DNA from 4 places in the Vibrio diabolicus genome. Region 4 is predicted to be linked to each of the others. Evidence: predicted binding sites of a transcription regulator. Region 4 holds the regulator's gene; each other region holds the start of a gene.
What was found. The regulator CRP, encoded in region 4, controls carbon source genes, mostly activating them, when cyclic AMP is high. The targets are predictions, from matches to a motif close to TGTGANNNNNNTCACA.

Region 1: the regulator CRP is predicted to act here: its motif matches at 5,960-5,975, upstream of gltB (glutamate synthase large subunit).
Region 2: the regulator CRP is predicted to act here: its motif matches at 5,001-5,016, upstream of ectA (diaminobutyrate acetyltransferase).
Region 3: the regulator CRP is predicted to act here: its motif matches at 7,187-7,202, upstream of recB (exodeoxyribonuclease V subunit beta).

What each region holds. Positions count from the first base shown of each region.
Region 1 covers NZ_CP042451.1:2,727,539-2,735,903, reverse strand. The annotation lists gene FR741_RS12940 (glutamate synthase subunit beta) at 1-1,152, opposite strand, end outside; gene gltB (glutamate synthase large subunit) at 1,152-5,702, opposite strand; gene FR741_RS12930 (TIGR01212 family radical SAM protein) at 6,255-7,214, shown strand; gene FR741_RS12925 (sensor domain-containing diguanylate cyclase) at 7,250-8,365, shown strand, end outside.
Region 2 covers NZ_CP042451.1:1,769,515-1,777,879, forward strand. The annotation lists gene FR741_RS08535 (arylsulfatase) at 1-978, shown strand, start outside; gene FR741_RS08540 (aspartate kinase) at 1,159-2,580, opposite strand; gene FR741_RS08545 (ectoine synthase) at 2,665-3,051, opposite strand; gene ectB (diaminobutyrate--2-oxoglutarate transaminase) at 3,067-4,332, opposite strand; gene ectA (diaminobutyrate acetyltransferase) at 4,367-4,900, opposite strand; gene FR741_RS08560 (BCCT family transporter) at 5,214-6,875, opposite strand; gene FR741_RS08565 (3'-5' exonuclease) at 7,067-7,813, opposite strand; gene FR741_RS08570 (DUF294 nucleotidyltransferase-like domain-containing protein) at 7,813-8,365, opposite strand, start outside.
Region 3 covers NZ_CP042451.1:802,666-811,030, forward strand. The annotation lists gene FR741_RS03820 (LysR substrate-binding domain-containing protein) at 1-265, opposite strand, end outside; gene FR741_RS03825 (TDT family transporter) at 375-1,349, shown strand; gene FR741_RS03830 (DUF3413 domain-containing protein) at 1,426-3,249, opposite strand; gene recC (exodeoxyribonuclease V subunit gamma) at 3,502-6,993, shown strand; gene recB (exodeoxyribonuclease V subunit beta) at 7,321-8,365, shown strand, end outside.
Region 4 covers NZ_CP042451.1:312,949-321,313, reverse strand. The annotation lists gene FR741_RS01565 (TIGR02444 family protein) at 1-238, shown strand, start outside; gene FR741_RS01560 (hydrolase) at 326-1,333, shown strand; gene FR741_RS01555 (YheU family protein) at 1,367-1,579, shown strand; gene FR741_RS01550 (phosphoribulokinase) at 1,704-2,573, shown strand; gene crp (cAMP-activated global transcriptional regulator CRP) at 2,814-3,446, shown strand; gene FR741_RS01540 (DUF1338 domain-containing protein) at 3,592-4,383, opposite strand; gene astD (succinylglutamate-semialdehyde dehydrogenase) at 4,633-6,090, opposite strand; gene astA (arginine N-succinyltransferase) at 6,119-7,138, opposite strand; gene FR741_RS01525 (aspartate aminotransferase family protein) at 7,246-8,365, opposite strand, start outside.

The DNA of each region.
Region 1 (8,365 bases), 840 kb from region 4:
TGGGCGCTCGCCTGGTTTTGCATCTTGCCAAACGATATCAGCAAGACGAAGGCCTGTGACTTCACCTTTGTCATTTCCGATGAACTCTTTGGTCAGGATGTTCCAGTGACGATCGACACCTTCTTCATGAGAGGTCGAAGTACGTAGGATCATTGGGTATTGAGGCCAAGGCATATTGGCTGGGCGCTTCTCTGGTGGAATCGGCATGATTTCCACTTGAGTTACGCTTGCTGCGCCGTGACGGTTTGACGTACCTACACAGTCTGAACCAGTATCACCACCACCAATGACAACCACATGTTTACCTTTTGCGTGAATCTCTTCCGTTTTCAGGTCCATGTTATTTGCACGTCGGTTGTTTTGACCTAGGAATTCCATTGCGAAGTGAACGCCTTTGAGCTCACGACCCGGAACTGGCAAATCACGTGGAACCGTTGAGCCACCCGTCAGTAGAACCACATCGAACTCTTGACGCAGTTGCTGAGCATTTACATCAACACCGACGTGTTGGTTTACTTTAAACTCAACGCCAGCTTCTGCCATTAGATTGATCTTACGATCAATGACTTCCATGCTCAGTTTAAAATCTGGAATACCGAAACGCAGCAGACCACCAACCTTCTCGTCTCGCTCGAATACTGTCACGGTATGGCCTGCGCTGTTTAGCTGCTCAGCAGCCGCAAGACCAGCAGGTCCAGATCCAATGATCGCCACCGTTTTACCAGTGCGAGAACGTGGCGTTTTTGGCTTGGCGTACCCTTCACGATACGCCGTTTCTACGATGGTTTTCTCGATATTACAGATAGTGATTGGGTCTTGGTTGATGCCAAGTACACAAGCACTTTCACATGGAGCAGGGCAAACACGACCAGTGAACTCTGGGAAGTTATTGGTTGAGCTTAGAATGTTCCATGCTTCTTCCCAGCTATCACGATAAACCGCATCGTTAAACTCTGGGATGATGTTACCGATAGGGCAGCCGTTATGACAAAACGGCACACCACAATCCATACAACGAGACGCTTGAGTATTGATCTTGTCACCAAACTCCTCGTTCAGAACGAACTCTTTGTTGTTCTTGATGCGTTCAGCGGGGTCGATCTTCTGTGGTAGTTCACGACCGTGCTCTAAAAATCCAGTAGGCTTACCCATTATACTGCCTCCGCTTGAGTTTCGTTTCCTTGAGACTGCGCTTCAGCTTTACGCTTTTGAAGCACCGCTTTGTAGTCACGCGGCATCACCTTAACCATAGAGGCTAGGCTTGCTTCAAAGTTGTCTAGGAAAGACTGAGCGACTTCACTTCCTGTGAATTGAACATGCTTAGTTAGCATGTCGAGTAATAGATCTCTGTCTTCTTTCTCGATTGGATCTAGGTCTACTAGCTCTGGGTTCAGTTTTGACTCAAAGTCACCTGATTTATCCCATACGTAAGCCACGCCGCCACTCATACCTGCGGCAAAGTTACGACCTGTTGAACCAAGGATAATTGCTGCACCGCCCGTCATGTATTCACAACCGTGGTCACCGACGCCTTCTACTACGACTTTCGCACCTGAGTTACGAACACAGAAACGTTCACCAGCCATACCGCGAATGAAAGACTCACCCGAAGTAGCACCGTAGAAACACACGTTACCAACCACGATGTTGTCTTCCGCGACAATGCTTGATTTTGCGTCTGGGTAAAGTACTAACGTACCGCCAGATAAGCCTTTACCCCAGTAGTCGTTCGCGTCGCCTTCTACTTCGAACTTCACGCCCTTAGCTAGGAATGCGCCGAATGACTGACCCGCTGAACCTTTGAACTTCACGTTCATTGGTCGAGGTAGGCCGGCATCTTTGTACACTTTCGAGATTTCGTTCGACAGCATGGTGCCCGCAGAACGGTCAGTGTTGACGATAGGGAATTCGGCATTCACCGCCTCGCCTTTCTCGAGAGCAGGAATCGCCGCTTGAATCAGCTTACGGTCTAGTACCGATTCCAGATTGTGGTTCTGTTGCGTTTGGTTATGGATACCGTCTGACTCACGTGGTTGTTCAACGTGTAGAATAGGAGACAGATCTAGGTTCTTGTATTTCCAGTGAGAAACGTCTTGGCGAATCTTCAGCTTCTGACCTTGGCCGACCATCTCATCGATAGTGCGGAAGCCAAGTTCAGCCATGATTTCACGTAGACCTTGTGCCATGTATTGGAAGAAGGTTACGACGTCTTCTACGCGGCCATCAAAGCGCTCGCGAAGCGTCTTGTTCTGAGTCGCGATACCAACAGGACAGGTGTTCTTATGGCACTTACGCATCATGATACAACCTTCAACCACCAATGCTGCGGTTGCCACGCCCCATTCTTCTGCACCAAGTAGTGTTGCCACTGCAAGGTCGCGAGGTGTTTTCATCTGACCATCCGCTTGAACCACGATACGGTTACGTAGACCGTTCTTTAGTAGCGTTTGGTGTGTTTCTGCCAAACCAAGTTCCCAAGGAAGACCAGTATGACGGATTGAAGACATTGGGGATGCACCAGTACCACCGTCGAAACCTGCGATTAGTACAACGTCTGCTTTCGCTTTCGCTACACCGGAAGCGATCGTACCTACGCCAGCTTCCGATACCAGCTTCACGTTTACACGGCCCGCGCGGTTCGCGTTCTTCAAATCGTAGATAAGCTGAGCCAAATCTTCGATTGAGTAGATATCGTGGTGTGGTGGCGGCGAGATAAGACCGACGCCCGGAGTTGAGTGACGTGTAGCACCGATCCAGTCATCTACTTTATCGCCTGGTAGCTGACCACCTTCACCTGGTTTCGCACCTTGAGCCATCTTGATTTGTAGCTCATCAGCGTTGGTTAGGTAGTAAGAGGTTACGCCGAAACGACCCGAAGCTACCTGCTTGATTGCAGAGCGTTCCCAATCGCCGTTCTCTTTGCGCTCGAAACGCATTGGGTCTTCACCACCTTCACCAGAGTTCGATTTTGCGCCAAGGCGGTTCATCGCAACAGCCAATGTGGAGTGTGCTTCGTAAGAAATAGAACCGAATGACATAGCACCCGTCGCGAAGCGTTTCACGATGCTTTCAATTGGTTCGACTTCGTCGATAGAGATAGAACCAGCTGGGTTCTTAATGAATTCTAGCTGGCTACGTAGCGTTACCGCGTTGTCACCTTGTTTATCGACTGCTGTCGCGTACTGCTTGAACTGATCGTAGTTCTTGTTGCGCGTAGACTCTTGCAGTAGAGAAATGGTTTCTGGGTTGAATAGGTGCTTCTCGCCACGCTGTTTCCATTGGTACACACCACCCACATCCAGCATTTGAATTGGGATTTCGCGTTGTGGGTAACCGATGCGGTGACGAACGAGCACTTCTTTAGCAATATCGTCAAGGGTGAGACCTTGGATACGAGAAACTGTACCTGTGAAGTACTTGTCTACCACTGACTTATGAATACCTAAGGCTTCGAAGATTTGCGCACCGTGGTACGACTGCAGGGTTGAGATACCCATCTTCGAGAAGATCTTCAGAAGACCGCCATTGATCGCTTTACGGTAGTTGTTGAACAGATCACGAGGGTTCGCTTCTGGATCCAGCTTCTTCGTGCGTTGTAGTTCAATGATAGTTTCGATAACTAGGTAAGGGTTAACCGCATTTGCACCATAGCCAATAAGGGTTGCAAAGTGGTGCGTTTCACGCGCGTCACCGGTTTCAACCACAATGTCACACTTAGCACGTAGACCTTTGCGGATCAAGTGGTGATGCACTGCACCAACTGCCAGCATTGCTGGGATCGCCGCGTGGTTTGAGTTCACTGCGCGGTCAGTTAGCAGGATGATTGAGTAACCATCAATAACCGCGTCTTCTGCGTATTGGCAGATACGTTTTAGTGCGCGCTCAAGCTTGCCTTGGTCTTCACTGGCTTGGAATACGATATCCAGTGTCTTCGCCTGAAGATGCTCGTTGTCAATAGCACGCAGTTTCTCAAGCTCAGAGTTCGCAAGAACAGGCGATTCCAATTCGACTTTCTGACAGTGAAGTGGTGTTTCAGTCAGAAGGTTTTGGTCTTTACCCAAGTAAGTGTTCAGCGACATCACCATACGCTCACGGATCGGATCGATCGGTGGGTTAGTTACCTGTGCAAACAGCTGCTTGAAGTAGTTTGAAAGATGTTGCGACTGATGAGATAGCACTGCAAGAGGCCAGTCGGCACCCATGGCTGATAATGGCTCTTTACCTTCATTTGCCATTGGAACGATGATTTCGTTCACTTCTTCAGTACTTACGCCAAACGCTTGTTGGCGGTGTAGAAGATGTTCTGGCTTAGGTTGGCTGAATTGGTTGCTCGCATCTGGCAGCTTCTTCAAGCTTAGTAGGTTTTCTTCTACCCACTTTTCGTAAGGCTGTGCCGTTGCGATGGTGTCTTTCACTTCTTCATCAGAGATGATGCGACCTTGCTCTAAGTCTGCAACGAAGATGCGACCTGGTTGTAGACGACCGCGGAACTCAACGTTCTCTGGCTCAATATCCACAACACCAGATTCTGATGCCATTACTAGGAAGTTATCTTTGGTCACTGTGTAGCGAGAAGGGCGCAGACCGTTACGGTCGAGTGTCGCACCAACTTGAACACCATCAGTAAAACATACTGAAGCCGGACCATCCCATGGTTCCATGATGTTCGCGTGGTACTGATAGAACGCGCGACGCTTAGGATCCATGTTTTTGTTTTCTTGCCATGCTTCCGGGATCATCATCATCAATGCGTGCGGCAGGCTACGACCAGAAAGAACTAGGAGCTCAAGTGCCATGTCAAAGTTAGATGAATCCGAACTGCCTTCCTGACAAATAGGAAGCAACATGTCGATTTCAGCTTGGGTAAATAGATCGGATTCAATGATCGCCTCACGGGCTTTCATCCAGTTCAAGTTACCGCGAACGGTGTTGATTTCGCCGTTGTGGGCAATGTAACGGAAAGGCTGTGCAAGACGCCATTTCGGGAAGGTGTTGGTAGAGAAGCGAGAGTGTACCAGTGCCAGTGCAGTCACCATGGTCGGGTTTTGCAGATCAAGGAAGTACTGAGGGACTTGCTCGGTCGTTAACTGACCTTTGTACACCAATGTCTTGTAAGACATTGAGTTAATGTAGAAGTCATCACCAATGTTCGAAACGCTTTCTAGGCAAACACGTACAGTGTAGTTACGAAGTACGTACAGTTTACGCTCTAGCTCTTCAGGTGTGATACCTGGACCACCAGAGATAAACACATGCTCAAACTGAGGTTCTGTGCTTAGCGGGTCGGCACCGATCATTGAGTTATCGGTTGGCAATACGCGGTAGCCAATAACTTCAAGGTCTAGACGCTGAGCGTTGCGTTCTAGAATGTCACGGCATTGCTCGCGTTTGTATTCGTCTTTCGGGAAAAGTACGACACCCACACCATACTTTTCAAATGAAGGCAGTTTAATGCCGAGCTTAACGGCCTCTTCTAATAGGAATTCATGAGGTTTTTGTAGCAAGATACCCGCACCATCACCGCTGCATGGGTCACAACCTTGACCACCACGGTGCTCCATGCGAGCTAGCATATCCAATGCTTGAGTCACTACTTCATGAGATTTACGGTTTTTAAGGTGAGCAACAAAACCGATACCACACGCGTCATGCTCCAATTCAGGAGTATATAGACCCTGTGGATTTTGCTCTCTATCTACCATAGATACATCCTTCCAGTTCAATGTCGACGCAAAAGCACCAGGCAGGCAAATGCCACCTAGACCATTGATTACGTCTTGTCCTTTATATTTATTATCGCCACCGATCTAGGTTGACCGATCTTGATTCCTTTCCGTATCTCGCAGGAAAAGTTTTGCGAGAAAAACAATCCTTGGTGGTATCCCTTTATTTATTGCCACTATTTAGTGATTTATATAGGTAGGAGTGGGATAACACCGACAAATCCCGCAGTGTACTTTGTAATAAAAGTCACAAAAATAACGGGGTTGTGTAAGTATCCTACAATTTTGTCACTTCAGAATGCAATGAAAAAGTCGACGTTGTGACCCAATTTTTTCGTTTAATTATGCATTTTTGGTTTAACATTTACGCAACATGAACGTTTTTTATCTGTATTTATGCAGGTTTATTGATTTTGAGCCGTATGAGGTTTGTTTGAATTGACTAGTATTGTGTGTTTTTTCTTGCAGGGATGTAATTTATTTACACAGATCGTAGTGAGATTGATTACGGTTCATTGTTGGTGAGAATTTATGCAGTTACATGAGTTGGTCAATACAATCGGCCAAGATCTTCAGCGTCGATACGGTGAAAAAGTCCATAAACTAACGTTGCACGGTGGATTTAGTTGCCCTAACCGAGATGGCACGATTGGTCGGGGAGGATGTACTTTTTGTAATGTGGCTTCGTTTGCGGATGAAGAAGTACAGATAAAAAGTATTCACGATCAGTTGAAAGATCGTGCGGGCGAAATTCATCGAGCGAAGAAGTATCTCGCTTATTTTCAGGCTTACACCAGTACTTATGCGGAAGTGCAAGTGCTGAAAAATATGTATGAAGAAGCACTAAAAGCGGCTGATATTGTGGGATTGTGTGTCGGGACTCGTCCAGATTGCGTGCCTGATGCCGTATTAGATTTGCTGTCTGACTATGTACAGCAAGGTTATGAAATTTGGCTAGAGTTAGGGCTTCAAACCGCTAATAACGACACCCTTAAGCGCATCAATCGCGGTCATGATTTCGAATGTTATGCCGAGATCACCAAGCGTGCGCGTGCGCTAGGTATTAAAGTCTGTACTCATTTAATTGTTGGATTACCGAAAGAAAGCCGCGACGATAACATTGAGACGCTGCAAAAAGTGTTAGCCGTGGGCACGGATGGCATTAAGTTACATGGCTTGCATATTGTGGAAGGCAGCACCATGGCGAAAGCGTGGCGTGCAGGACGATTAGAGGCGCCAGAGCTAGAAGAGTATGTCGCTATTGCCAGTGAGATGATTCGTATGACACCACCAGATGTGATTTACCATCGCGTTTCATCAGCAGCTCGTAGACCTACCTTATTATCGCCACTGTGGTGTGAAAATCGCTGGCTGGCGATGACTGAAATTGGTCGAGCTCTCAGTGAACATGGTGCTCAAGGAAGCCTAACGGGAAACGCTTTTATCTATACTAAACCGGAATTAATAGCAGATCGCTCAATAAATAACTGATATATTTTAACCAGTTTTCTTTAAAGGTTTAAACGATGGATCAGTTACTCAATTGGCTTTGGGATGGTCAAGGCGGTTATGGCTATGTCGTCTTGTTATTAATCGCTAGCGTGTGCGCGTTAGCACTGATCTATTTGCACTTTCAAACATCACTTAAGCAACTCGTAACGGATTCACCCTATCCAGTCATAGTGCTGGATACTGGCCATGCTCAGATCTTGTTATCTAACCAAGCTGCAATGCAGTTATTAGGTATTCGCTCTTTAGGAACGGGATATTTGTATCCCGCTTTATTCGATATTCGTGCGCTTGAGTCGTTTCTCGACAGTGTCTCTAGTCGTCATTTTAGCCAGCAGGTATTTGACTGGCGTTTATCTGAAAGCGAATCTATCAAGGTGGAGTTGTCAGGAAGAAAGAGTTTGCTGCGCAATCACCGTGTTTGGATCATCTACGCGCAGCCATATCAAGCCACTCATCAAGAGCAGCAACAAGAGCTTGCGCAATTAACGATTGCTCGTTCGGCACTAGACTCACTCTCTGAGTTAATCTGTACCCAAGATCGCCAAGGGAATTTATTAACGACGAACCGAGCATTTGATCAATTTTGGGAAGGGCGAAGGGAAGAAGCCTGCGCATCAAAGGCTTCCATGGGTGAGGCTACCAGAAAGAGTGAGCGCAAGTGGACGACGGATCCACAAGGTCGCAGTTGCTTATTGGAAGTGAATCAAAATTCCCTTGTGTCACCGAGTGGTGAGCTGATCGGTACATTATCCATTAGTCATGATGTGACCGAGTGGCACAAAATGCAGCAGAACCTGAGAGATGAAATGGAGCGCCGTAAAGATACAGAAGTTGCGTTGGCGCAAAGGGATACCATCTTACAAACTATTCTTGACGCTAGCCCTGACTCTATCGGTATCTTCAATGAGAATATGGTCTATCAAGCGTGTAATAAACCGTTCGTTAATGCATTAGGAATTTCAGACGTGTCTGATTTGATCGGTAAGCGCCTTCAAGATGTCATTCCTGAAGAGATGTACGCTCGCTTAGCTGCTAGTGATTTAGATGCATTGCGTCAGTCAGAGCCTGTCCGATACATAGATAAAGTCGTTAGCAGTGATGGCAAAAGTACGTGGTTTGATGTGGTGAAA
Region 2 (8,365 bases), 1.5 Mb from region 4:
ACGCGTAAACGCATGGAACACGCGGACGAAGAATTCCTCGAAAGCACTTTATCGTTTATGGAGAAAGCTGTTAAAGCAGATAAGCCTTTCTTCATCTGGCATAACTCTACGCGCATGCACGTGTGGACCCGATTACAAGAGAAGTACCGAGGCAAATCCGGTGTTAGCATTTACGCTGATGGCATGTTAGAGCATGACGATCAAGTCGGCGTATTGCTCGACAAACTCGATGAGTTAGGCGTTGCTGACAACACCATCGTTATTTATACAACAGATAATGGAGCGGAGACCATGACTTGGCCTGATGGGGGCGCAACCCCATTCCACGGTGAGAAAGGCACGACTTGGGAAGGCGGTATGCGTGTGCCTCAACTTGTGCGTTGGCCTGGTGTCATTAAGCCAGGAACGAAAATCAACGAAATGATGGCTCATCAAGACTGGTTGCCAACATTGTTGGCGGCAGCTGGCGTTCCTGACGTGAAAGAAAAGCTTGCTGAAGGTTACAAAGCAAATGGTAAAGACTGGCGTGTCCATATAGACGGCTACAACTTCATGCCATACTTCGAGGGAAAAGAAGAGAAAGGACCACGTGAGTCTCTGCTCTACTTCACCTCAAATGGTGAACTAAACGCAGTACGCTGGAATGACTGGAAACTTCACTTTGCAACTCTAGAAGGAAACCTAAGCGACGCCGTGCGATCTGTACCAAACTGGCCTAAGATCATTCACTTACGTGCTGACCCATTTGAAAAAGGTCCTAGCGAGTCACAAATGTACCTACGTTGGATGGCAGACAACATGTGGTTGTTTGTACCAATTCAAGACGTTGTTGGCGACTTCTTTAAAACGTTACCTGAATACCCAATGCAACGCGGTACAACTATGAACCCTGCTTCTTTAAATTACGACTCTTTGCAGATGCAAGAAAAGATGCAGCAGTTAGAAATGCTTAAACAAGAAGTGAATAAAGTTAAGTAATTTAATTAATCACTCTAGATTGCGTTACTGAGCCAGCAGAGTTCTGCTGGCTTATCTGTATCTCTACGGACACACTTAGCTCGGTAGTTTACTCCATGCAAAGCGGGCCTATATTGAGAACACAGAAAAACAAAAAAGGAGAGCAAACCTGCTCTCCTTTGTATTTTAACCGTGAATAAACTAAGCTACGTTAACCGATTTAGTTAAACTATTGCTCTGAAAGAATTCATCATGCAACGCGCAAATCGCACGCTGATATTCTTTATCACCCACGACGAACTGAACGTTTACATTTCTCATTGATGAGTGAAGTGCAACTGGCGTTACGCCATTGTTCATCAAAGAAAGTACACCTTTCGCTAGTGTCTTGTTAGTGTCAATTTGAGAACCGATGGCTGAAATCAGCGCGACCATACGGCCTTTAATCGACGCATTCGGATAGCGTTTTTCAGCTTTATACAATACTTTGTTCAAGCTATCAGTACTGCCACCTAGATAGTAAGTAATAGAGTTCGCGTTCATCTCTTTACCAACTAAACTTACGCGAGCATCAGAGATAATTTCCATTAATTCGTAGCTAACGTTATCGGCTTTTCCCACCATCGCTTGGTCAAACAAATGCAGTGCAAACACTTTTTCTTTACCTGCGATAATTTCGACTTTGTCTTCTTCTGGGCGGTAGCTTGAAGAGATCAAAGTGCCTTCGTGTTCAGGTTCAAATGTATTTTTGATCTGTAGCTCAATACCACTCTCGCGTAAACCTGCGGCTGCATTTGGGTGAATCGCTTCCATGCCAAGGTTAGCAAGTTGGTCTGCTACGTCATAGTTTGTACTACCAATTGGCAAAACTTTTTCAGGACCAACAACACGCGGGTCTGCAGAGCTCAAGTGATATTCTTTGTGAATTACCGCTAAATCCGCTTTTGTTATCGCTGCAATTCGGCTAAATGTCATCTCACTATAACCTCGGTCATAAGTGTGCATTAGGCCTTCCTTACAGTAAGCATAACCTGTAACAATTGGCAGTTCTTTTGACACATCGATATCAGCAAACGCATCACTGATCGATTCATCAAGGCTTCTTGGCGCTTGATTGTCCCAACCGGACAGGTCAACGAACTTAGCGTTAATACCCATATTTTTTAGTTTCAATGCCGTGTTGTAAGCACTGTGCGCCTCACCGATAGACGACAGAAACTCTCGAATTTGAGGCAAATACTGACGTAGCGAAAACTGACCGTACTGACAAGTTTCTAAAATGTTCGCAATACAGTTTTTCGCTTCAGCAATACGTGAGCGAATGAATTTATCTGCACGGATACGATTCATTGGGTCCGCGAAAATATTTTCATTTGTGAGCAGCATACGGCTTTCAACGTATGCTAACGCTTCTTCCCATTTGTCATCACGTTTCGCGATAAGCTGATAAACACCTGGCTTACTGGTTTTTTTACATTCGAGTAGCGCGTCGGTCATACCGCCATATGCAGAGACGACAAAGATACGATTGTATGGCGATTTAGGACGAAGAATAATGTTGTCGAGAACAGCATCAAATGCTGTCATTGATGTACCGCCGATTTTTTCTACGGTAAATGTCATGATAAGCCTTTTTTGATTGGTAACTTTAAAAGAAAAAAGAAGAGATAGTTGATCGTGGGGTGACAAGCACCCCACCTCTATCTTTTAGTCAACGAGAGGATAAACACCGTTTTCATCGTGCACTTCAGCGCCGGTAATTGGTGGGTTGAATACACACGCCATTACCATTTCTTTATTCTTATAAGCTCTCAAGTAGTGCTCATCGTGTTTATCAAGGATGTATAACGTACCCGGTTTAATCGGGTAAGTTTCTCCACCAACGACTTCAATTTCACCTTCACCGCTCATACAAAAAACCGATTCTAGGTGATTTTGATAGTGAATGTGTGTTTCAGTACCTTCATAAATCGTAGTAATGTGGAAAGAAAAACCCATGTTATCATCTTTCAACAACATACGGACACTTTCCCAGTTATCTGAAACCACACGTCGCTCACTGTTGCGACACTCATCGAGTGTTCTGACGATCATAATTAATAATCCTTATTAAGATGCTTGTTTGAAATGTTTCGCAGCAATGGTTTCCACTGCACTTTCAAAGATGCTTAGTCCTTGGTCTAGTTCTGACTCGCTAATCGTAAGTGGGCAGAAGAACTTAACGACTTCGTCGTCAGGGCCAGCTGTCTCAATTACCATTCCGTTTTCGAAACAGTTTTTCGCGATTTCAGATGCCATATCACCGTTGATACACTCAATACCAACCATCATGCCGCGACCTTTTTTCTGTACAAACATTTGTGGGAAGCGACGAACGCAGCGATCAATAACAGCACTTACTTTGTCTGAACACTGCTTGATGTGTGTTTCAAAGTCATCATTTGCCCAATAAATTTCTAAAGCTTTCGCCGCGGTAATAAATGCATGGTTGTTACCACGGAACGTGCCGTTATGCTCACCTGGCTTCCACTGGTCTAACTCTGGTTTAAGTAGAACGACGGCCATTGGCAAACCGTAACCACCGATCGATTTCGATAGCGTCACGATATCTGGTTGAATATCTGAAGGCTCAAAGCTAAAGAAAGTACCTGTACGTCCGCAGCCAGCTTGAATGTCATCGACAATCACAAGAATGTCGTTGGCTTTACAGATTTTGCTCAAACGTTGTAACCACTCGTTTGAAGCAGCATTTAAACCACCCTCGCCCTGCACAGTTTCAAGAAGTACAGCGGCTGGTTTATCCATACCTGCAGAGTTGTCGTTTAGCATGGTTTCGAACAATGCTAGACCATCAACGCCAGCGTAACCTTCAAATGGAATACGAGTGACGTTACTTAAGCTAGAACCGTTACCTTGTCTGTGATGCTGGTTACCCGTTGCAGCCAGTGCGCCAGCTGTACAACCGTGGAAACCGTTGGTAAATGCAACGACGCTGTCGCGACCTTTTACTTTTTTCGCTAACTTAAGTGCTGCCTCAACGGCGTTAGTACCAGTTGGGCCAGTAAACTGGACTTTGTAGTCCAAGTTTCTTGGTTTAAGGATGTAAGTATCCAACGCTTCAAGAAACGATGCTTTCGCTTCTGAGTGCATATCCAAACCGTGAGTAATACCGTCCATCTCAATGTACTCAAGCAGTGCTTGCTTAAGTACTGGGTTGTTATGGCCGTAATTTAGAGATCCCGCTCCAGCAAGGAAGTCTAAGTATCGTTCACCTTGTTCTGTTTCCAGCCAGCAGCCTTTCGCTTTACGAAAAACGACTGGGAAATTGTTTGAATATGAGCGTACGTTGGATTCCTGCTTTTTGAAAATATCCATGATGAGACCGTTTTTAATTCCTATTGTTTGAGGATTATTTGAGAGGAATGCGATACAAATATTCTGTATCGTGTTTGCCTTTAAAGTGGGCTTCTTCATCCAAAAATGTGCTTACTTGGCCAGAGTTGCCGTTCATCGCATCTAACTTTTTGAACAATGCCCAAGAGGCTTTATTATCTTCCGTGATGGTAGTTTCTACCGATTTAACACCGCCCAATTCCTCTCGGGTGAGAAGTTCTTTCAACATGCGGAATGCTAAACCGTGACCTCTAAAGCGAGGTGAGACTGCAACTTGCCAGACAAATAAAACGTCTTGCTCGTCTGGTTTCTGATAACCGGAAATGAAACCTGCGATTTCGCCTTTTTGCTCAACCAAAATACTGGTTTTGCTGAAATGCGTAGACTGTAGGAAATTGCAATAAGATGAGTTCATGTCCAATGGAGGACAGTCTGCAATTAAGCTGTAAATGTCGTCACCATCAGAGATTTTAGGCTCACGAAAAATCCATTTTTTACTTGAGTCTTCTCCAATCTCTGGATAAAGAACCCAAGGTGCTGATGTGATCATGTGGAAATACATATCCTTTGAGGTCTAATTAAATTTCCTTTTTATTATGGGCATCCCTCGCGACTAAAAATCAAATAATCCGCCTTTTTATCGGTATTTTTGTGACAGGTATCACAAAAATACGCCATTTAACCAAATCTTAAAATAGTTCGAGGTCTAATTTATTAAAAAATCACTTAAAGAATAAGTATAAAAAACGAACAGAAAAAACAGTCCTCCATGGTCTTCATTTCTCAGCAAAAAATTCAAAAATCAAAAAAAACGGCATGCTTTCGCATGCCGCTTTATGCAAATATTTAACTGCTGATGTTGGTTATTTCGATTTCTTCTTAGAAACCGCTTTTGGACGAGGTTCATCCATCAAGCCTTTTACTAGAGAAACCGTTGCAACAAGCAGAACAATCGTAAATGGTAGGCCTGTGGTCACGGCCATTGCTTGAGCTGCCGCTAGGCCACCACCAAGCATCAATGCAATCGCAACTAAGCCTTCAAACGTACACCAGAACACGCGTTGAGGCGTTGGCGCATCGACCTTACCGCCCGCAGCAATAGTATCAATAACCAGTGAACCAGAGTCTGAAGAGGTAATGAAGAATACCACCACCAAAATAATACCGACGAAAGATGTAATTTCAGCTAGAGGCATCACATCTAACATGGCAAATAGTTTTAACGGTAATTCCGCGTTGAACACGGCTTCATAACCATCGCTCACGTATTGGCTTATAGCGTTACCACCAAAAGCGGTCATCCATAACACACAAACAGAGGAAGGGATAAGGATAACGCAAATAATGAACTCACGAACGGAACGACCACGAGATACACGCGCAATGAACATACCGACAAATGGTGACCAAGAAATCCACCAAGCCCAGTAGAATGCTGTCCAACCTTGAGAATAGTTTACGTCTTCTCGTCCAAATGGCATTGATAGGGCAGGAATATTAGCCACATATGACACTATATTTTCGAAGAAACCCGTTAAAATCGCGATCGTCGGGCCGACAACAATAACGAAAAGCAGTAAAAGCGCAGCGAGACCCATATTGATCTCAGATAAGATTTTCACGCCTTTGTCTAGTCCCGCAACAACTGAGATTAAAGCGAGTGCGGTGATGCCAATAATCAATAGTACCTGCGTAGTATTCGTCATTGGAACATCAAATAGGAAGTTCAAACCCGTTGCGGCTTGAGACGCACCGTAACCTAGAGACGTTGCCAGACCAAAAACTGTCGCAACAACGGCAAGAATGTCGATAATGTGACCAGTCCAACCCCATACACGCTCACCAAACAGTGGGTAAAAAATGGATCGCATGGTAAGTGGTAAGCCTTTGTTAAACGAGAAAATCGCCAAACCAAGAGCCAATAGCGCATAGATTGACCACGGATGAAGTGCCCAGTGGTAAATCGTCGCCGCCATGCCTAGTGCAGATGCAGCACTTGCATCGCCTTCTGCACCACCTAGAGGGGCCCAGTCAGTACGAACACCGTTCTCAACGTTCACGCCACCAATAGCAGAACTAAAATGAGACATAGGTTCTGATACACCAAAGAACACCAGACCGATACCCATACCTGCTGCAAAGAGCATTGCCAGCCAACCCGCATAGGAATAATCTGGTGTCGCTTCTGTACCGCCGATTCGTACACGACCTAGCGGTGTAAAAATCAACCCAACACAGACAATGACAAAAATATTACCAGATGCGAGAAAGAACCAATCCAAATGGTGTAACAAACCCGCTCTTAGATCTGCGAAAAACGGCTCTACCTGTTCTCGAAATAATAGTGTTACTACAACAAATAGGATGATTGCTAAACCAGAAATTGCAAAAACACGGTTATGAATATCAAGGCCAAACGGGCCTACTTTTAACGCGACGTTATCCTGACCAATTTGATAGTCAGTGTCTATCGCGTTTACCTTTCCATCGGGGCGTTGAATGCCACCGTTATTATCGGTGCTCACGGATAATCTCCTTAAAAATACGTGACCAAATTTAAATTACTTTCGTCGGAGTTTGAGTGATGAAACCTCCCATCACTACCAAGCACATGTTCAAAAAACATAGTTCTTATAAGCGGTTACTCAGTCCGCCATCATAATCGCAAAGCCCCCTACCTTTCATTGCATTTTATTGTCTTCATCATAAACAACGCTTATTGCCAAATCGAAGAGATTGGCATGCTTCGATTAAAATGATATTGCAACTGTGCTTGAAACAGTTCAGCAGTAGCCAGCGCATCGGTCAAAGCATGATGAGGTTGATAAGCAGGAAGGCGATACCTTTCACGAGCATGCCCCAGCCTGACAGAGCCTGGCTTCTTACCTTTTAACTTATTGAATAGGCCACTGCATTCACGGCGCTGTATCGCGTGTTCAATGTCTAGCGTATCGACAACGGGAAACTGTATCCCCTCCCCAATGCTATTTAGCAACGCGTTATTAAAAAACTGCCTTTCGATATTTTTATAATGAACAAGCACAACTTTGCCTGACAGCGCATCCAATATTTCCCCTAAAATGTGGGTTAATTGGGGCGCGTTTTTGACTTCAGAATCAGTGATGCCATGAATCACAACTGACTCTTCGTTTAACTCACGATTAGGGTTAACAACCCAATGCGCAGAGCCACTACATTGAACACGATCAATAGTAAACGGCACAAGTCCAATCGTGAGAATTGCATCCTCTTCCGCATTCAAACCTGTCGTTTCAAAATCTACCGAGACAAATGGCACTTCCTCAACTGGGGTTTCCCCATTAACCATCGGTGTCGAGTAATAACGTTTGAGTCTCTCGTCTCTTGCTTCGGTCGCGAGCTGTTTAAATAAGGTTGACCACTCTGGCGTCCGAGACGTATCCAACAACGGCTGATCTTTTGCTGCCTTTTTTGAGAACCACATTATTTGCTACTTCTCTGGTATCGGAACTTGATGAAGTTCTGTGCATTACTAAGGATTTGGAAAGCAGCTTTTAAGTTTCGGCGCTCAAACTCTGACATGTTCTCTGGCTCAATGTTGTTATCTGGTTCATCTCCATTTTCGATATCGAGTGCTTGATGACGAATTCGAACCATGTAGATCAATTCCATTGCATCCCTCAAGTCCATTCCTCGACCTTTAGGTAAAATGCCCGCATCATTGATATCGTCTAAACGGTCAAACGAGTTTTGCGAACGGGAACCAATTGCCAATGAATGTACTCGAATCAAATCTGCCAATGGCGCAGTACCTCTTCTTTTCAAGTTAATAGAATTGCGATGACGACCATCTTTTTCCATAACAAAATCTTTGAAGAAGCCCAATGGCGGTGTACGACGTATCGCGTTGTAAGCCATACATGCAAGGAAGCGGTTGTTTCTTTTCGCGCGCCTAACAATAAAGCTGCTTAATTGTTCCGCCCACTTCACTCGCCCATGAACACCTAATAAATCAAAAAAGATATTACTGTTTAAC
Region 3 (8,365 bases), 490 kb from region 4:
CACCATCGAAAATGCTCTCGATGTCTTTGGCTCGGTTGAGTAACTCATCCGCCAGTGGCAGCAGTTTTTGACCTTCTTGGTTCAAAATCAGTCGGTTATTAACACGATCAAACAAGTGATGGCCGATCTGCTTTTCTAATTCTGAGAGTGCCATGCTCACAGCGGCTTTTGATAAAAAGAGGCTATCAGAAGCTGCTGTGAGCGTTTTGTGCTGCGTGATCGTCGTAAACACTTTCAGTTGTTTAAGAGAAATGTGACTTGCCATACCCCACCGTTAAGTAATTTTGAACGTTTGTTTTAAATAATTAGATATATCGGAACGAAGTGCAAGCGTATTATACGCTCCATCAAGAGTGAGTCTGGTTGAGGTCATCATGATTCAAAGAACAAAAGCAAAAGTAATGGGAGCACCAACTCCGATGGCGGGTTTGGCTCTTGGTATTGCAAGCTTAGGCTGGAGTTGGGAAAACTTCGCCGAATTACATGGCTACGGACAGTGGATTAGTGCGGGTATTGCGAGCGTATTGTTGGTTATATTGGCAACCAAGTTTTTGCTACATAACCATTTATTGAGAGAAGATCTTGCTCATCCGGTTGTGGGCAGCGTGGTTCCGACATTTGCGATGGGCACTATGGTGGTATCGAACTCTCTCGGCCATTTTTACCCATTGGCTGGTGATGTACTTTGGCTGATTGCAGTGGTTCTGCACATCGTGTTCTTGGTGAGCTTTGTTTACCATCGCGCCAAAGATTTTGAATTGCACCACATGGTTCCTAGTTGGTTTGTACCGCCAGTGGGTATCATCGTTGCGGATGTGTCTTTCTCTGGCAACCCGATGTTAGCACCAGTGGCACAAGGTGCATTGATGTTTGGGATGGTGGCGTACGCGATCATGTTGCCGATGATGATTTACCGTTTCATGTTTACCCATGAAATTCCGGATGCAGCGAAACCAACAATGGCAATCATGGCAGCGCCAGCAAGTCTATCATTGGCAGGGTACTTAACGGTCACTGCGACACCATCACCAGTGATCATCGCTATGCTATTTGGTATCGCGGTATTGATGACGGCCATCATTTACCTCGCATTCTTTAAATTGCTTAGACTGCCATTTAGCCCAGGCTATGCGGCGTTCACTTTCCCGATGGTGATCGGTGCGACGGCGCTGTTTAAAATGGCGAATTGGATGGAGTTGCAAGGATTGGCTGCGCACTATGTTCAACAAGTGCGAGGCTTAGCTGGTCTTGAGTTGATTGTGGCAACATTTGTTGTCTCTTATGTGGCTTTACAATACATCAACAACTTATTGATTCAGCCACGCTTGATGCACGCTCATCACGCTTAAATAGCAGATAGGAAAAAGCCTCTTGGTCTTACAGCCAAGAGGCTTTTTTTATTTCAATCGGCGTCGATGTTGGACACTAGCCTTTTTTGTAAAATCGCGACATCTCATCCAGAGAATGACGAATGATATCGACAGGAACTTTCTGTTCTTTCTCGACTTTTAACTGGCGATTCAGTTGCTGAGAGTGCCCGCCAGGATTGACCACAAGCATCAGTTCTTTGCCGACCAATGCATAGTTGTAGTAGCTGCCAGCAATATACCAATCGCGAGGGGCAGAGCTATCAAACAAGTTATGACCAACGCTGTATGAACTCGTTGTGCCTTGAACGTCAAACAGCGTATTCATCATGGTTGGCACGACGTCGAAATGGGTCGTGCGGTAATTAATTTGCTCTGGTTGACGATTTGGCATGTACACGTAAAGAGGCACATGCACTTGTACGTCACTGTAGTTACCCGTGTGGCCCCAATAGTTCATCTTATGGTCATTAAACTCTTCACCATGATCAGATGAAATCACCACAATGGTATTGTCTAAGTCGACGTTTTTCAGCACATCACCAATCAAGCTATCGATGTAGTACAACGAGTTCTTGTATCGATTGTGGTAAAGCGAAGCGTCAAAATCGTTGTTGAGCAAAATGTGGTCAACGCGTTCCCAGTATGGTTTGAATTTCGCAAATTCAGGTTCGGGAAATACTGTACCGTGGGCGGCATCGTAGAACAGAAAACCAAAGTACGGTTTGTCGCTGTCCTGTTTTTGAAACTCGATGAACTTGTCTGTGATCTGCTGATCGCGCTCGACGGCCGTTTCTCCAGTTTGTCTCAGAGTCAAGTCCGACACTTTTTTGAATACTGTGCGAGAAAGTGGCGGGCTGGTGAGCGGTGCCGAGCCAAAAATGCCCATGCGGTAGCCTTCTGCTTGCAGCGTATCCATAAAAACAGGAGAGCGTTGGCTTGCGTAAAAGCTTTCCCAGTAGGTCGCGGGCAAGCTGTAAAACAGGCTGAAAATACCGGCTTGAGTTGAGTTGCCGCCGCTCATATGTTGTGTGAAATTCACTGTCTTTTCGGCGAACTTGCTGACATTTGGCATGACTTCCGGCGTCGCATCACTGTAGCGCCACGCGTCAACTAAGATAAACAAAACATTGGGTTGCTCCTCTTTGCTTTGTACTTGAATGGGCGCAAGTGGGTAGTTGAGTGAGCTACGTTCAATGTTGGTTAACTCTACGCGATTCTTCGATGCAATGTTCTCATCCACTAGGTCGTGTTTGTAAATAAATTTACGAGCCGTCAGCGGGTAGTAAAGTGGCCAGTTATTCGAAAACTGACTGACTTCATCGTCGTAAAGCGCGTTTTTGTACGCATGAATCATCTGCGTGCTGAGCAATACAGCAAACCAGACGCTGATCAAAACGAACTTAGCTCGGCTTTGTGCCAGTTTATTACTTACCCAAACGGTACAGGCGAGCCCGATCACCAGAACGGCAACTTCACTGATGAAGATTAGCCAACTCATCCACGAAATATCGAAGACATCACCGCCACCTTCGAAAAACATACGAATTAATAGGGCGTTGATGTGAAGTTTGTATTGCTGAAAAACGAGGATATCGACTTTAAACATGATCAATAGACAGATCGCGATAGCGATCACGATGCCTTTGAATGCTCGAGTCGGTAGAAAAGAGAGCAATAAACTCAACAACATAAATGGAAGTGCGATCAAGCCCAGCCAGCCATATTGAGTCGAAACCAAATAGTAACCTTGCAACAAGGTTAGCGGTTCATTCTGATTGTTAGACAACACAAAAGGATAACAAGCGATCGACAGATACACTGCAAAGCAAGCAAAAAAAGCAATCAGCCAAGCGCTGTTGGAAGACAGTTTGCGAAACATACTTTTTGTTTGTTTATAAATTATGGGTAGTGGGAGTATAAAACAGTGTTTTTTATTATGGAATAGTTGCGATGAATGTCACATTTTGTATGGAAGTGTCAGACTTGATTGACATGTGAAAATTAAGAAGATTCATACTCTATTTGAGTGATATATAACCTTTTGTTTTTTCCGAACACGAGATCACTGCGGGTTTAAATGGGGCTGTGCTAAGCTAGCTAACAGTTTCAATCGGCGCTCGGTATTCCCAATTTGTTTACTGTTTATCACTCCAACCAAGTTGACGTTCTTAAATCACTCCTTGTCGAACTGATTCGAATCAGTCCGCTGGAAAACCCGTTCGAAAAAGAACAAATTCTGGTTCAAAGTCCGGGCATGTCCCAGTGGCTAAAAATGGAATTGGCCAAAGAGTTTGGTGTTGCCGCGAACATTGATTTTCCGCTTCCTGCTACCTTCATTTGGGATATGTTTACGCAGGTGTTGCCAGACGTGCCAAAACGCAGTGCGTTTAACAAAGAAGCGATGACGTGGAAGTTGATGCATCTGCTTCCGGGGCTTCTCAACCAAGAGGTGTTTTCGCCGTTAGCGCAGTACCTCAAAGATGACAGTGACCACTCTAAGCTGTATCAGCTGGCTGAGAAAATTGCCGATATTTTCGATGGTTACTTGGTGTATCGTCCGGAATGGATCGCAAGTTGGGAAGCTGGGCAGAGTGTGCCAGAGCTGGAAGATGAGCATCCGTGGCAGCCGATCCTGTGGCAAGCGTTGTACGATCACACTGTGTCATTAGGACAGTCTCCTTATCACCGTGCCAACCTTTATGAGCACTTTATCGACACATTAGCGAGTTTTAACGGCAATTTTGACCATTTACCCAAGCGTTTGTTTGTTTTTGGTATTTCTTCGTTGCCGCCTCGCTATATGGATGCGCTAAAAGCAATTGGTGAACACATCGACGTGCATCTGATGTTCACCAACCCGTGTCGTTATTACTGGGGTGAAGTTCGAGATCGCAAATATCTGGCTCGTTTGGCGGCGAAACATCGTCAGCACGTTGTGTGGCAGGACGATCACTCGGAAGTGCAAGGTGAAACTGAGCAACTGAAAGGCTCATTGGAAGATAATGTGATCGATGAGCTGCACACCGATGTGGTTGGAAACAGTCTGTTGGCGTCCATGGGTAAACTCGGGCGTGACAATATGTATCTGTTGTCTCAGCTGGAATCTCATGAAATTGAAGCCTTTGTTGATGTTGAGCGCGACAGTCTGCTCCATCAATTGCAAGCGGATATTCTCAATCTTGAAGAACATCAAGATGACCAACAGATTGAAAACAGTCATCACAAACAAGTGGTTAGCTTGGGTGATAAATCACTGAGCCTACACGCTTGTCACAGCCCGATGCGTGAAGTGGAAGTGCTGCATGATCAACTATTGGCGATGTTCGATGCTGACCCAACGTTAAAACCGCGCGATATTATCGTGATGGTCGCGGACATCAACGCTTACAGCCCTGCGATTCAGGCGGTCTTTGGTAACGCACCGGGTGAGCGTTTTATTCCATATTCGATTTCTGACCGAACCGCCGATCAAGAGAGCCCAATTCTGGCCGCATTTATGCAGTTGGTGAACTTACCCAATACGCGCTGTTTGGCATCAGAACTACTCGAACTTCTGGAAACTCCAGCGATATTAAAGCGTTTTGAACTCAGCGAAGATGATTTCTTACAAGCCAAACAATGGGTTGAGGAATCGGGAATTCGCTGGGGGTTGGATGCCAATACCGGACGCGAATTTGAACTGCCGGAAACCCGTCAAAACACGTGGCAATTTGGTATTCAACGCATGTTGCTTGGCTACGCGATGCCAGAATCCGCAGGTTTGTTTGAAACCGAGCAAGGCAGTTTATCTCCGTACAACGAAGTGCAAGGCATGGGCGCAGAGCTGGCGGGCAAGTTGGCACACTTTATCCAACAAATTAGCACTTATCGAAGCAAACTTTCTCATGTTCAGACTATTGATGGTTGGCGAGAGACTTTGGTTTCACTGCTGGATGACTTCTTCTCAGTTGAGTTAGAGGGCGAAATGGCGCTCAAATCCATTCGCGATACGCTCAGCCAACTCAAAGAGCAATTAGCTGATGCCGCATTTGATGATGCGTTGTCGCCGTCGATCATCAGCCAATACCTTCAAAACAAATTATCTGGCACACGAGTCAGCCAGCGCTTCCTGGCTGGTCAAGTGAACTTTTGTACCCTGATGCCGATGCGCTCTATTCCGTTTAGAACCGTTTGTCTACTGGGGATGAATGACGGCGTGTATCCACGCTCCATGCCGCCAGAAGGCTTTGACTTGATGACGGGAAGAACCAAGCCGGGCGACCGTTCACGCCGAGATGATGACCGTTACCTATTCCTCGAAGCGATGTTGTCTGCACAGCAAACGCTGTACATCAGTTATGTTGGCCGTTCAATCCAAGACAACACCGAGCGAGTGCCCTCGGTATTGGTTTCTGAGCTGATGGAATACTGCCACCAAAACTATTGTTTAAGTGGTGATGAAGCGTTGCCCGTTGATGAGTCTGGCGACAACTTGTTAAACGCGTTGGTGAATACCCACGCCATGGTGCCGTTTAGCCCAAGTGCGTTCCAAGGCATGCACGCCAGCTACGCGAAAGAGTGGATTCCAGCGGCATTGACTCAAAGTAGTCAATCGCAAGGCTATGTTCGTCGTGATTTTAACCGTGCATTAGACGACTATCTGTTAGGAGCGACGTTCCCACTTGAGCTCGACTTAGTCGAATTGCAACGTTTCTGGCGCTTACCGGTGCAGTATTTTTTCAATCGTCGCTTAAAAGTAATCTTTGAACCGCCACTGCCGGTGATGGAAGACGACGAACCCTTTGTTTTAGGTGGTTTGGAAAGTTATCAAATGCGTGATGAGCTGTTAGAAACCTTGCTTGAAACGACATTGATACAGCCAGAGAAAAAAGCAGAAGTGCTTAAACACTTTATGAGTCAACAGCGCGCTCAAGGCAAACTGCCGGTGGGAGCGTTTGGTGATATCGAATTTGAAACCAACCGAGTTCAGGCGGAAGAGCTAGTGGATAAACTGGCGTTTTTATCTGGTGCGCCTCAAGACGATCTGGAAATCGACCTGACGTTTGATGCCTTGTTTGAGCGAAATGAAGGCGAAGAGAAAAACGTTCGCCTAACAGGTTGGCTAACTCAATACTACCAATCCGGTTTGATTCGCTACCGAAGCGGTAAGATTCGAGCGCAGGATTACCTTGCAGTGTGGATCGATCACCTTGCCATTTCGGCGTCGGGTCATGCTAAGAAAACCCACATCATTGGTTACGATCGTAAAGAAGGTGCGCTGCATTTAATCTACCCAGAAATTGCCGATGCGCAGTATGCCAAACAGCTACTGACTGAATTAGTTCGCTTATTCTTCGAAGGCATGACTAAGCCTTTGCCTTATTTCCCGAAAACGGCGTTGGCTTGTGTTGAAGCGGGCTTTAGCCGCGGTCAGTGGGTCGATGACGAAGAGAAATCTTTGAAGAAAATGGCTGACGCATTCAATGATGGCTTCATGAGCCCAGGCGAAGGCAATAATGCGTACATCTCTCGAATTTGGCCAGCTTGGAATGATGAGTTGGCCTCAGAAGTTCGTTTGCTGACAGCATTAGTTTTGCAAGGTGCGCGCTTAGCGATTCAAGACGCTGATGACGTAAAAGCGTAATAAAGACAGTTGGATAAAGAGAAGGAAGAGTAGGGTGGCCGCCAGAAAATCATTATTTTTTGTAGGGCGTTCGCTGTACGGCCACAAGGTCAGAGGGACCATGATACTTTTGTTTAATTCATTTGAGTTGTGCCGCCAAAAAGGTTTGGCTTATCTCGTGGGGCGCATACTAACGGTACGTCTTATGGATAACCGTGAGAAAGATCTCACAAAGCTCTAAATTATCCAACTTGTTAAACATATTAATAGAATTTTTAACTATAGATCACATTTATTAGGTGATACGTCCTAGTAAATAATCCGGAGAGATTCAGCGTTATGGATCAAATGTCAGGTGCAGAGTGTCCTCTACATACGTTAGACCGCACAGAGCAACCTCAACCAACGCCACTAGAACCGATGACGTTTCCTCTGCATGGCGCGAGGTTAATCGAGGCATCAGCAGGTACAGGTAAAACCTTCACTATTGCAGGTTTATATCTGCGCCTTTTGCTTGGTCACGGCTGCGAGGAAACTCGACATCGCGTACCGCTTACAGTCGACCAAATTCTGGTCGTAACCTTTACCGAAGCGGCAACTGCGGAATTACGAGATCGTATCAGGGCAAGGATCCATGACGCGCGAATCGCGTTTGCGCGTGGACAGAGTTCCGATCCGGTGATCCAACCTTTGCTTAATGAGTTTGACGATCACAAGCAAGCCGCAGAAATTTTATTGCAGGCAGAGCGTCAGATGGACGAGGCGGCGGTCTACACCATTCACGGTTTTTGCCAACGTATGCTAACGCAAAATGCGTTTGAATCTGGCAGCCGATTTAATAACGAGTTTGTGACCGATGAAAGTCACCTAAAAGCGCAAGTTGTAGCCGATTACTGGCGTCGCAATTTCTACCCGTTGCCGTTTACCTTGGCTGGGGAAATTCGCCAGCTATGGAGCTCTCCATCTGCGTTATTGTCTGACATCAGCAATTACTTAACTGGTGCGCCGTTAAGCCTTTCTGTTCCGGTAATGAAAGGCAGTTTGGCTGATCTTCATACTGAAAATCTGAAAAAAATTGATGAATTAAAAGCACAGTGGCGAGAAAGCCAAGATGACTTCTTAACGCTGATTTCAGATTCAGATATTAACAAACGTAGCTACACCAAAAAGTCTCTGCCGACGTGGTTGGAGGCGGTAAACGCTTGGGCGGCAACGGAAACTACAGGTTACGATTATCCAGACAAGCTGGAGAAATTCGCGCAAAACGTCTTGTTGGAAAAAACACCGAAAGGCAGTGCGCCGCAGCATGCGGTATTTGAAGCCATTGAAACATTTCTTACCAACCCAATCAGCTTAAAAGCGCCACTGCTTGCTCATGCAATTGAACATTGTC
Region 4 (8,365 bases):
ACGTCGCCATCTTAAGTCTCAAGTCAATGACGCTTTATATCGTGAAACCTTGCAGTTTGAGCTGCAACTAGAAAAGCAGCAACAAGCGGATTTGGTGAACTGCATTAACTCGCTCACGCTGGTCAAAAATGATGGCGCCCCACTCACGCTGAGATACTGTCGTCAACTTGGTGGTGAGCATTTGCAACAGGCCTTTGCTATTCCGGTGCCAAACATTCACCCACCAAAACGCCCATAAATCTGTAGAATACCTATAATCTTTATAAAGGATTATATTAATAAGTTCTTCAACTGACACCGAAGAACCGCATAAGAGCAGTTAGGTATGACACAATTTTTCGCAGCCGCCGGGATCAAAAACCCGCATCTTCAAACGCTTTTACCGCGTTTTATTCGCAAAAAAGCGTTGTTTACGCCGATTTGGCAAACCCTCGATACATCCGATGGAGACTTTCTCGATCTCGCATGGAGCGAGGACCCAACCCAAGAACCTGCGCAAAAAAAGCCGATTTTTGTTTTATTTCATGGACTAGAAGGCTGCTTCTATAGCCCTTACGCCAATGGCCTAATGAATGCATTTGCTCAATCCGGATGGCTGTCGGTGATGATGCATTTCCGCGGTTGTAGCGGTAAGCCAAACAAGAAAGCTCGCGCCTATCATTCTGGTGAAGTGACTGACGCCCGCCACTTCTTAGAGCACCTTGAGCAACGCTTTCCTGATAACCCCAAAGTTGCGGTTGGTATTTCTCTTGGCGGTAACATGTTGGCGAATTATTTAGCCCAATACAAAGACCACCCCATTTTGAACGCGGCGACCATTATCTCAGCGCCTTTAGACCTAGCAGCGTGTGCGAACCGTATTGAACAAGGCTTTTCGAAAGTGTATCGCCGTTACCTGCTCTCTTCGCTCAAACGCAACGCATTGCAAAAACATCACTTGTTGCATGGCGAGCTCGCTTTGTCCTACAACTCAATAAAACGTGTCACACGATTGTATGAATTCGATGATTTGATCACGGCACCACTGCACGGTTTTAAAGACGCACAAGATTATTACGATCAATGTTCTGGCTTAAGTAAATTACAACAGATCACGCTACCGACACTGATCATTCACGCCAAAGACGATCCATTCATGACCGACGATGTGATCCCGAAATTTGTTCTGCCAGATAATATTGATTACCGTCTCTTTGAGCACGGTGGGCATGTTGGTTTCCTTACAGGTTCAGCGCTCAAGCCGAAATTTTGGTTGGAAGAAGCGCTGCCAGCGTATTACGAAAGTATTGCTGCAGATTACCTTTCTGCTGTATCCAAGCAGCGAAAGCAGTAAACTAGCCGCTCATCATAAAAGTTCGAGGTATTTATGATCATTCCATGGCAAGACATTGCGCCAGAAACATTGGAAAACTTAATTCGTGAATTCGTCTTACGTGAAGGCACGGATTACGGAACCGTCGAGATTTCTTTGCAAGACAAAGTGGATCAAGTAAAAACTCAATTAGAAAAAGGCGAAGCGGTTATCGTGTTCTCTGAACTGCACGAAACCGTCGATATTCAGGTAAAAACAAAATTTTAGACCCTTCACATTTTACCGTACCCCACTCAATGACAAGGCATTGTTACGTGCTATAGTGGGTTATCGACCGTGCAGTAGCAGCCTACTGCACATTACAGGTAAGTAATTTTCGACAAGGTTTGTCATGTCAGCTAAACACCCAATTATTGCGGTTACTGGTTCATCCGGTGCCGGCACGACCACTACATCTGAAGCCTTCCGTAAGATGTTCAATATGATGAACGTTAAACCCGCATGGGTTGAAGGCGACAGCTTCCATCGCTTTACTCGCCCTGAAATGGATATAGAAATCCGTAAAGCGCGCGAGCAAGGTCGACACATTAGCTACTTTGGCCCTCAAGCTAATGACTTTCCAGGATTGGAAGAGTTTTTCCGTAAATATGGTCACGATGGCGCAGGCAGCGTACGTCGCTACCTACACACCTTTGACGAGGCCGTACCTTATAATCAAATGCCTGGAACCTTCACACCGTGGCAGGACTTACCGGAGAACAGTGACGTTCTCTTCTATGAAGGCTTGCACGGCGGTGTTGTGGATGGCGATGTTAATGTTGCGCAGCATGTGGATTTCTTGATTGGTATGGTACCAATCGTAAACTTAGAGTGGATCCAAAAGTTTGTGCGTGATACTCGTGACCGCGGTCATTCACGAGAAGCAGTAATGGATTCTATCGTGCGCTCGATGGACGATTATCTTAACTACATCACTCCGCAATTTTCTCGCACTCATATTAACTTTCAGCGCGTCCCAACGGTCGATACCTCCAACCCCCTTAATGCGAAGGGTATCCCAAGCCTGGATGAGAGCTTTGTCGTAATTCGCTTGCGTGGGATAAAGAAAGTCGACTTCCCATATCTCCTGGCTATGATTGATGGCTCATTCATGTCACGCCACAACACGATTGTCGTGCCAGGCGGTAAGATGAGCTTTGCAATGGAGCTCATAGTTCGGCCTATCCTACAACAGCTCATCGAAACAGGGAAAATTGGCTAAAAACCTGCCTGCGAAGATGTTTACTTTTCATACCGTGATCATGTGCACAGTTTTGCTTACAAAATCTCAATCATGGCACGATTAAAATCAAGAAATCGTTTTCGAAAAAGGATACTATTTCTTACCGAAACACAAGAGAGCTTGCAGCATATAAAAAGTGCTCTTATTCTAGTAGGCCTAATTCAGGCTTAGCTAAAATATGGATAGCGCAAGCGTACCCTGCAGAGGAAGTGAGATATTATGGTTCTAGGTAAACCTCAAACCGACCCAACATTAGAGTGGTTTCTTTCACACTGTCATATTCATAAGTACCCTTCAAAGAGCACGCTAATTCACGCGGGCGAAAAGGCAGAAACTTTGTACTATATCGTTAAAGGTTCTGTTGCGGTTCTTATCAAAGACGAAGAAGGTAAGGAGATGATCCTTTCTTACCTAAACCAAGGAGACTTTATTGGTGAACTTGGTCTATTCGAGGAAGACCAAGAGCGCACAGCTTGGGTTCGTGCTAAATCTCCTTGTGAAGTTGCTGAAATTTCTTTCAAGAAATTCCGTCAGCTTATCCAAGTAAACCCAGACATCCTAATGCGCCTTTCTGCGCAGATGGCTCGTCGTCTTCAAGTAACTAGCCAAAAAGTGGGTGACCTGGCGTTCCTAGACGTAACTGGTCGTATCGCTCAGACGCTTCTGAACCTTGCAAAACAACCAGACGCAATGACTCACCCAGACGGCATGCAAATCAAGATCACTCGTCAAGAAATCGGTCAAATCGTTGGCTGTTCTCGTGAGACAGTAGGTCGTATCTTGAAAATGTTAGAAGAGCAGAACTTAATCTCTGCGCACGGTAAAACTATCGTGGTTTACGGTACTCGTTAATCTCAAACCAGAGTGACGCGAACAAAATTATAAAAGCCACCAATGGCGACATTGGTGGCTTTTTATTTGTCTTGTAACCACATTAAGCTCAGAGCAACAAAAGACTAATGAGCAAGTTGGTTAGCCGAAAGGTTAACCCTAAAAGTTAGCCATTCGTACTTTCAAAGATTTTGTCCGCTGAAGCCGCCACAAAACCTGGGTACAGCTCACCGTTTTCCATCGGGTAGCGCTTAGCAAACTCGTAAAAGCCACCAGGGATAATTTCAGTGCCTTCGCTAAAGCGAACCGCCACTTTATCCGCCATGGTCGATGATTGTTCTAGCAGCACCTCAGGAGTGCCCTTCACTTCCCCGCCGTTTTCATTAATGGTAAATCCGGCCGTACGTAAGTGATCGTTTACTTGCTTCACTTCTTCGTATTCATTGAGCTGGTTAACGCTCACCGTGAAGTGGTTTGCGCCGTAACCATGCGCAGCCAACCAAGATGCATACTCACTTTCTTTAGCCAACGTTTGGTAGTCAGCAAAGCTTAAATCCCACAAGCGTCCACCATGTAAGAATGCGCTATCGTTCAGCTTGCCTGCATCGACTTGTGCCACCAGCTTTTTCACAATCTCTTGCAGCTCAGGTGAACACTCCTCAACTTTTAGCTCACTAATAAAGACTTTAGGTTGCTTCGGATCAGGGTGCTCATAGTGTTTAGCAACCAGCTTTTTACTTTCGAAAACGTAGTCACCACATGCCTGATAGCCAATGGCTACAAATGGTTTAGCTAAGGTTTCGATACCAAGAGGCGCAATATTGAAGGTACGTAAAGCTATATGATCATTAATCAGAGGCTCATCTTCTTGAAGCAGCTGATGTACTTTCGCAGCAGAGGGGCAAAGACGTTGAATGTAATCTTGCCATAGCGATTCAAATAACACATCGGGCGTCATAACGACTCCTTGTTACGAGATGTAGAGTTAAAAGGTAAGCGGAAGTTGACTGCTCGTTCACAACGAAAAGTTGTCCAGAATAATGAACGAGCAGCCATCAACCTGTGACGGTAAATGCCAGTCAGTCAACACGCTTTTCCGAGTCTTTGCTCACTTTCCGTGTTCTGCCAACGATCACTACAACCCATACCTAAATGATTCGCCGGCAAAGTGAGCCGCAATACATGGTTGCGACTCTGTTATTAAAACTTATAGCGCCACACCTGGGCTTAATGTTGCAGGCAAGATAGTCTCTTGACCTTCCATTGATGCCATCGGGTACGCACAGTAGTCTGCTGCGTAATAAGCGCTTGGACGTAGGTTACCTGACGCACCAGGACCACCAAATGGCGCATCACCACTTGCACCTGTGAGCTGGCGGTTACGGTTCACGATCCCAGCACGAATATGGTCAACGAAGTATTCCCATTCTTGGTCGTCAGTTGAAACTAAACCAGCAGAGAGACCAAAGCGCGTGTCATTCGCCAGTTCTACGGCTTTTTCTAGCCCTTCATAACGCACCACTTGCAGAAGTGGACCGAAGTACTCTTCATCTGGTAGCTCAGCAATGTTCGTTACATCAATAATGCCGGGAGAAACAAACGCCGCCTCTCCTGCTTTAGCTTCAATCAAGCTTTCACCACCAAGTGATTGTAGGTTCGCTTGTGCATCGAGAATGAACTTGGCTGCGGCAACGGAAATTTGCGGCCCCATAAATGGCGCAGGCTCTGCAAATGGTTGGTCTACGCGAATATTCTTCGTCGCTTCAACCAGTTTCGTGATGAGCGCATCACCTTTCTCACCCAATGGCACGTACAAACGACGAGCACACGTACAACGTTGACCAGCACTGATAAACGCTGACTGGATGATGGTGTACACCGTGGCATCCAAATCACCGTATTTATCAGAGATCACCATCGGGTTATTACCACCCATTTCTAGTGCTAACATCTTGCCAGGTTGACCCGCAAATTGACGGTGCAATACATGCCCTGTGTTCGCGCTGCCCGTGAACAGTACGCCATCAATGCCTTTCGCATCAGCAAGCGCAATACCGGTTTCTTTCGCACCTTGGACAAGGTTGATCACGCCTTTCGGCAGACCTGCTTCTTCCCAAAGTTTCATAGCTAGCTCGCCAGTCCAAGGTGTTTGCTCGGATGGCTTGAACACAACAGTGTTACCCGCTAGTAACGCAGGCACAATGTGACCATTTGGTAAGTGACCAGGGAAGTTATATGGCCCAAATACCGCCATCACGCCCAGTGGGCGATGACGTAACACAATTTGGTTGCCCGCCGCTTCACGGCTCGCTTCACCGGTGCGGTCATGGTAAGCACGAATAGAGATGGCAATTTTACCTGCCATTGCCGCTGCTTCAGTGCGCGTTTCCCAAATTGGCTTACCAGTTTCTTTGGCAATGACTTCGGCGATTTTTTCGCTGTTCTCTTTTACTTTCTCAGCAAAAGCCAACACGATCGCTTCACGCTCTGCAAATGGGCGTTTTTTCCAGTCAATAAACGCTTCACGCGCTGCAGATACCGCTTGATTCACCTGCTCTGCCGTTGCACCGTTGCCTTGCCAGATCACTTCTTGGTTGTAAGGCGACAGAGACGTAAATGCTTCACCCTGACCTTGTACCCATTCACCTGCAATCCAATGTGTCATTGTTTCTATCCTTAAATTCTGTCGTCTGTTACTGCGGAAGAAGGCGAACAAAATCCCCTTCCTCAACCAAAAGTGCATCCGCAACGTCTGGTGCGATCATGACGCTTTGTGTTTCAGGGTCATACGCCGCTTTGGTGACTGCTGCGCGGAAGTTTTCGAACGATGAGTTGCACATCAAGAAGTCTTGCGTACTGCTATGTTGTGCAATTTTCACTTGCGCACGGAACGAGTGACGTACCGATTCAATATTGCGTAAGTCACATTCAACGGTTGGACCCGCATCGAAAATATCCACGTAGCCACGGTTAGTGAAGCCTTCACGCTCAAGCAGCTTTAATGCTGGGCGAGTATTGTCATGTACTTGACCAATCACGGCTTGCGCTTCTGGACTCAACAGGTTGATGTAAATAGGCAGCTTCGGCATTAAGTCAGCAATAAAGCCTTTCTTGCCGATACCTGTGAGGTAATCCGCAAGCGTGAAATCGATGGAGAAGAAATGCTCTTGTAACCATTGCCAGAACGGCGAGTTGCCTGCGTCGTCTGAAACACCACGCATCTCCGCAAAGATCGTTTCAGAGAAACGCTCTGGGTGCTCAGCCATCATGAGGAAACGACACTTCGACATTAGACGACCATTCAGACCTTGGCGGAATTTCTCACGCAAGAACAAGGTACAAATTTCGCTGTTACCCGTGTAGTTATTACCAAAAGTAAGCAGTTTGACGACATTATTGACGCCAAGCTTTGGTGACGAGTGCACCACTTTACTAATGTGATACGAGTAAAATGGGACATCCCAGCCGATAGATGCTTCGATTCCGGTGGTACCCGCAACCTCACCCGTTTCAGAGTCAAAGCCGACCATCAGGTAGCCTTCATCACCTGGTTCTGCCACATCTGGCTTACCAAAGCTGTACTCTGAGTGTTTGATTCGATTGGTTAACAGTTCTTCGTTAACCGGTAGAGATGTAAATCCGTGACCAGACTCCACCGCACAAGTGTGCAGCGCGTCATAATCCGACATCGCGATAGGGCGAACTACTAGCATCAATACTCCCTCCAGATGCAAGAAGATCCTAACTATATTGTAGGAACAATTCCCCCATCAGAGATCCTTGACGGGGGGCTGCGTTGACGTTGAAACTGATATCGCGCTTAAACTAAAGTCGCGATCGCTTTATCCAGTTTCGCCAAGCCTTCTTCAATTTCTTGTTGTGTGATAACGAGTGATGGTGTGAAACGTACGACATTGGCACCCGCAACCAATACCATTAGACCCTGTTTGCCCGCAGCGACGAGAACATCACGTGCGCGGCCTTGCCATTCTTCATTTAGTGCAGCGCCAAGCAATAGGCCTTGACCGCGCACTTCTGAGAAGATGTTGTACTTAGCATTGATCTTCTCTAGACCTTCGCGGAACATCGCTTCGCGTTCTAGCACACCAGCCAACACTTCAGGCTTAGTAACTTCTTTCACAACTGCTTCTGCTACAGCACACGCGAGTGGGTTACCGCCGTATGTTGAACCGTGTGTACCGACTTTCATGTGCTCTGCTAATTTTGCAGTAGTCAGCATTGCACCGATTGGGAAACCGCCACCAAGTGATTTCGCGGTGCTTAGAATATCAGGTGTAATACCTAAACCTTGGTAAGCGTAGAAGTTACCTGTACGACCATTACCGGTTTGCACTTCATCGAAGATCAGTAGCGCGTTGTGTTTGTCACACAGCTCACGTACTGCTTGAGCAAACTCAGGCGTTGGTGGCACGATACCGCCTTCACCTTGTAGCGGCTCCATCATCACCGCACATGTGCGATCAGACATGTGTGCCTGTAGTGCTTCGATATCATTGTAAGGTAAGTGGGTAACGTCACCAGGCTTAGGACCAAAACCGTCAGAGTAAGCCGCTTGACCACCAACCGTTACGGTGAAGAACGTACGACCGTGGAAGCCTTGTTTGAATGCGATGATTTCTGATTTCTCAGCACCATGTACGTCAGCAGCGTAACGACGTGCCAGCTTAAGTGCCGCTTCGTTCGCTTCTGCGCCAGAGTTAGCAAAGAATACGCGCTCAGCAAAGCTCACTTCTGTTAGCTTTTTCGCCAGACGAAGTGCTGGTTCGTTCGTCATCACGTTACTTAAGTGCCAAAGCTTATTAGCTTGCTCTGTTAATGCATTTACCATTACTGGATGACAATGGCCAAGACAGCTCACTGCAATACCACCAGCAAAGTCGATATATTCATTACCTTCCTGATCCCAAACACGTGAACCT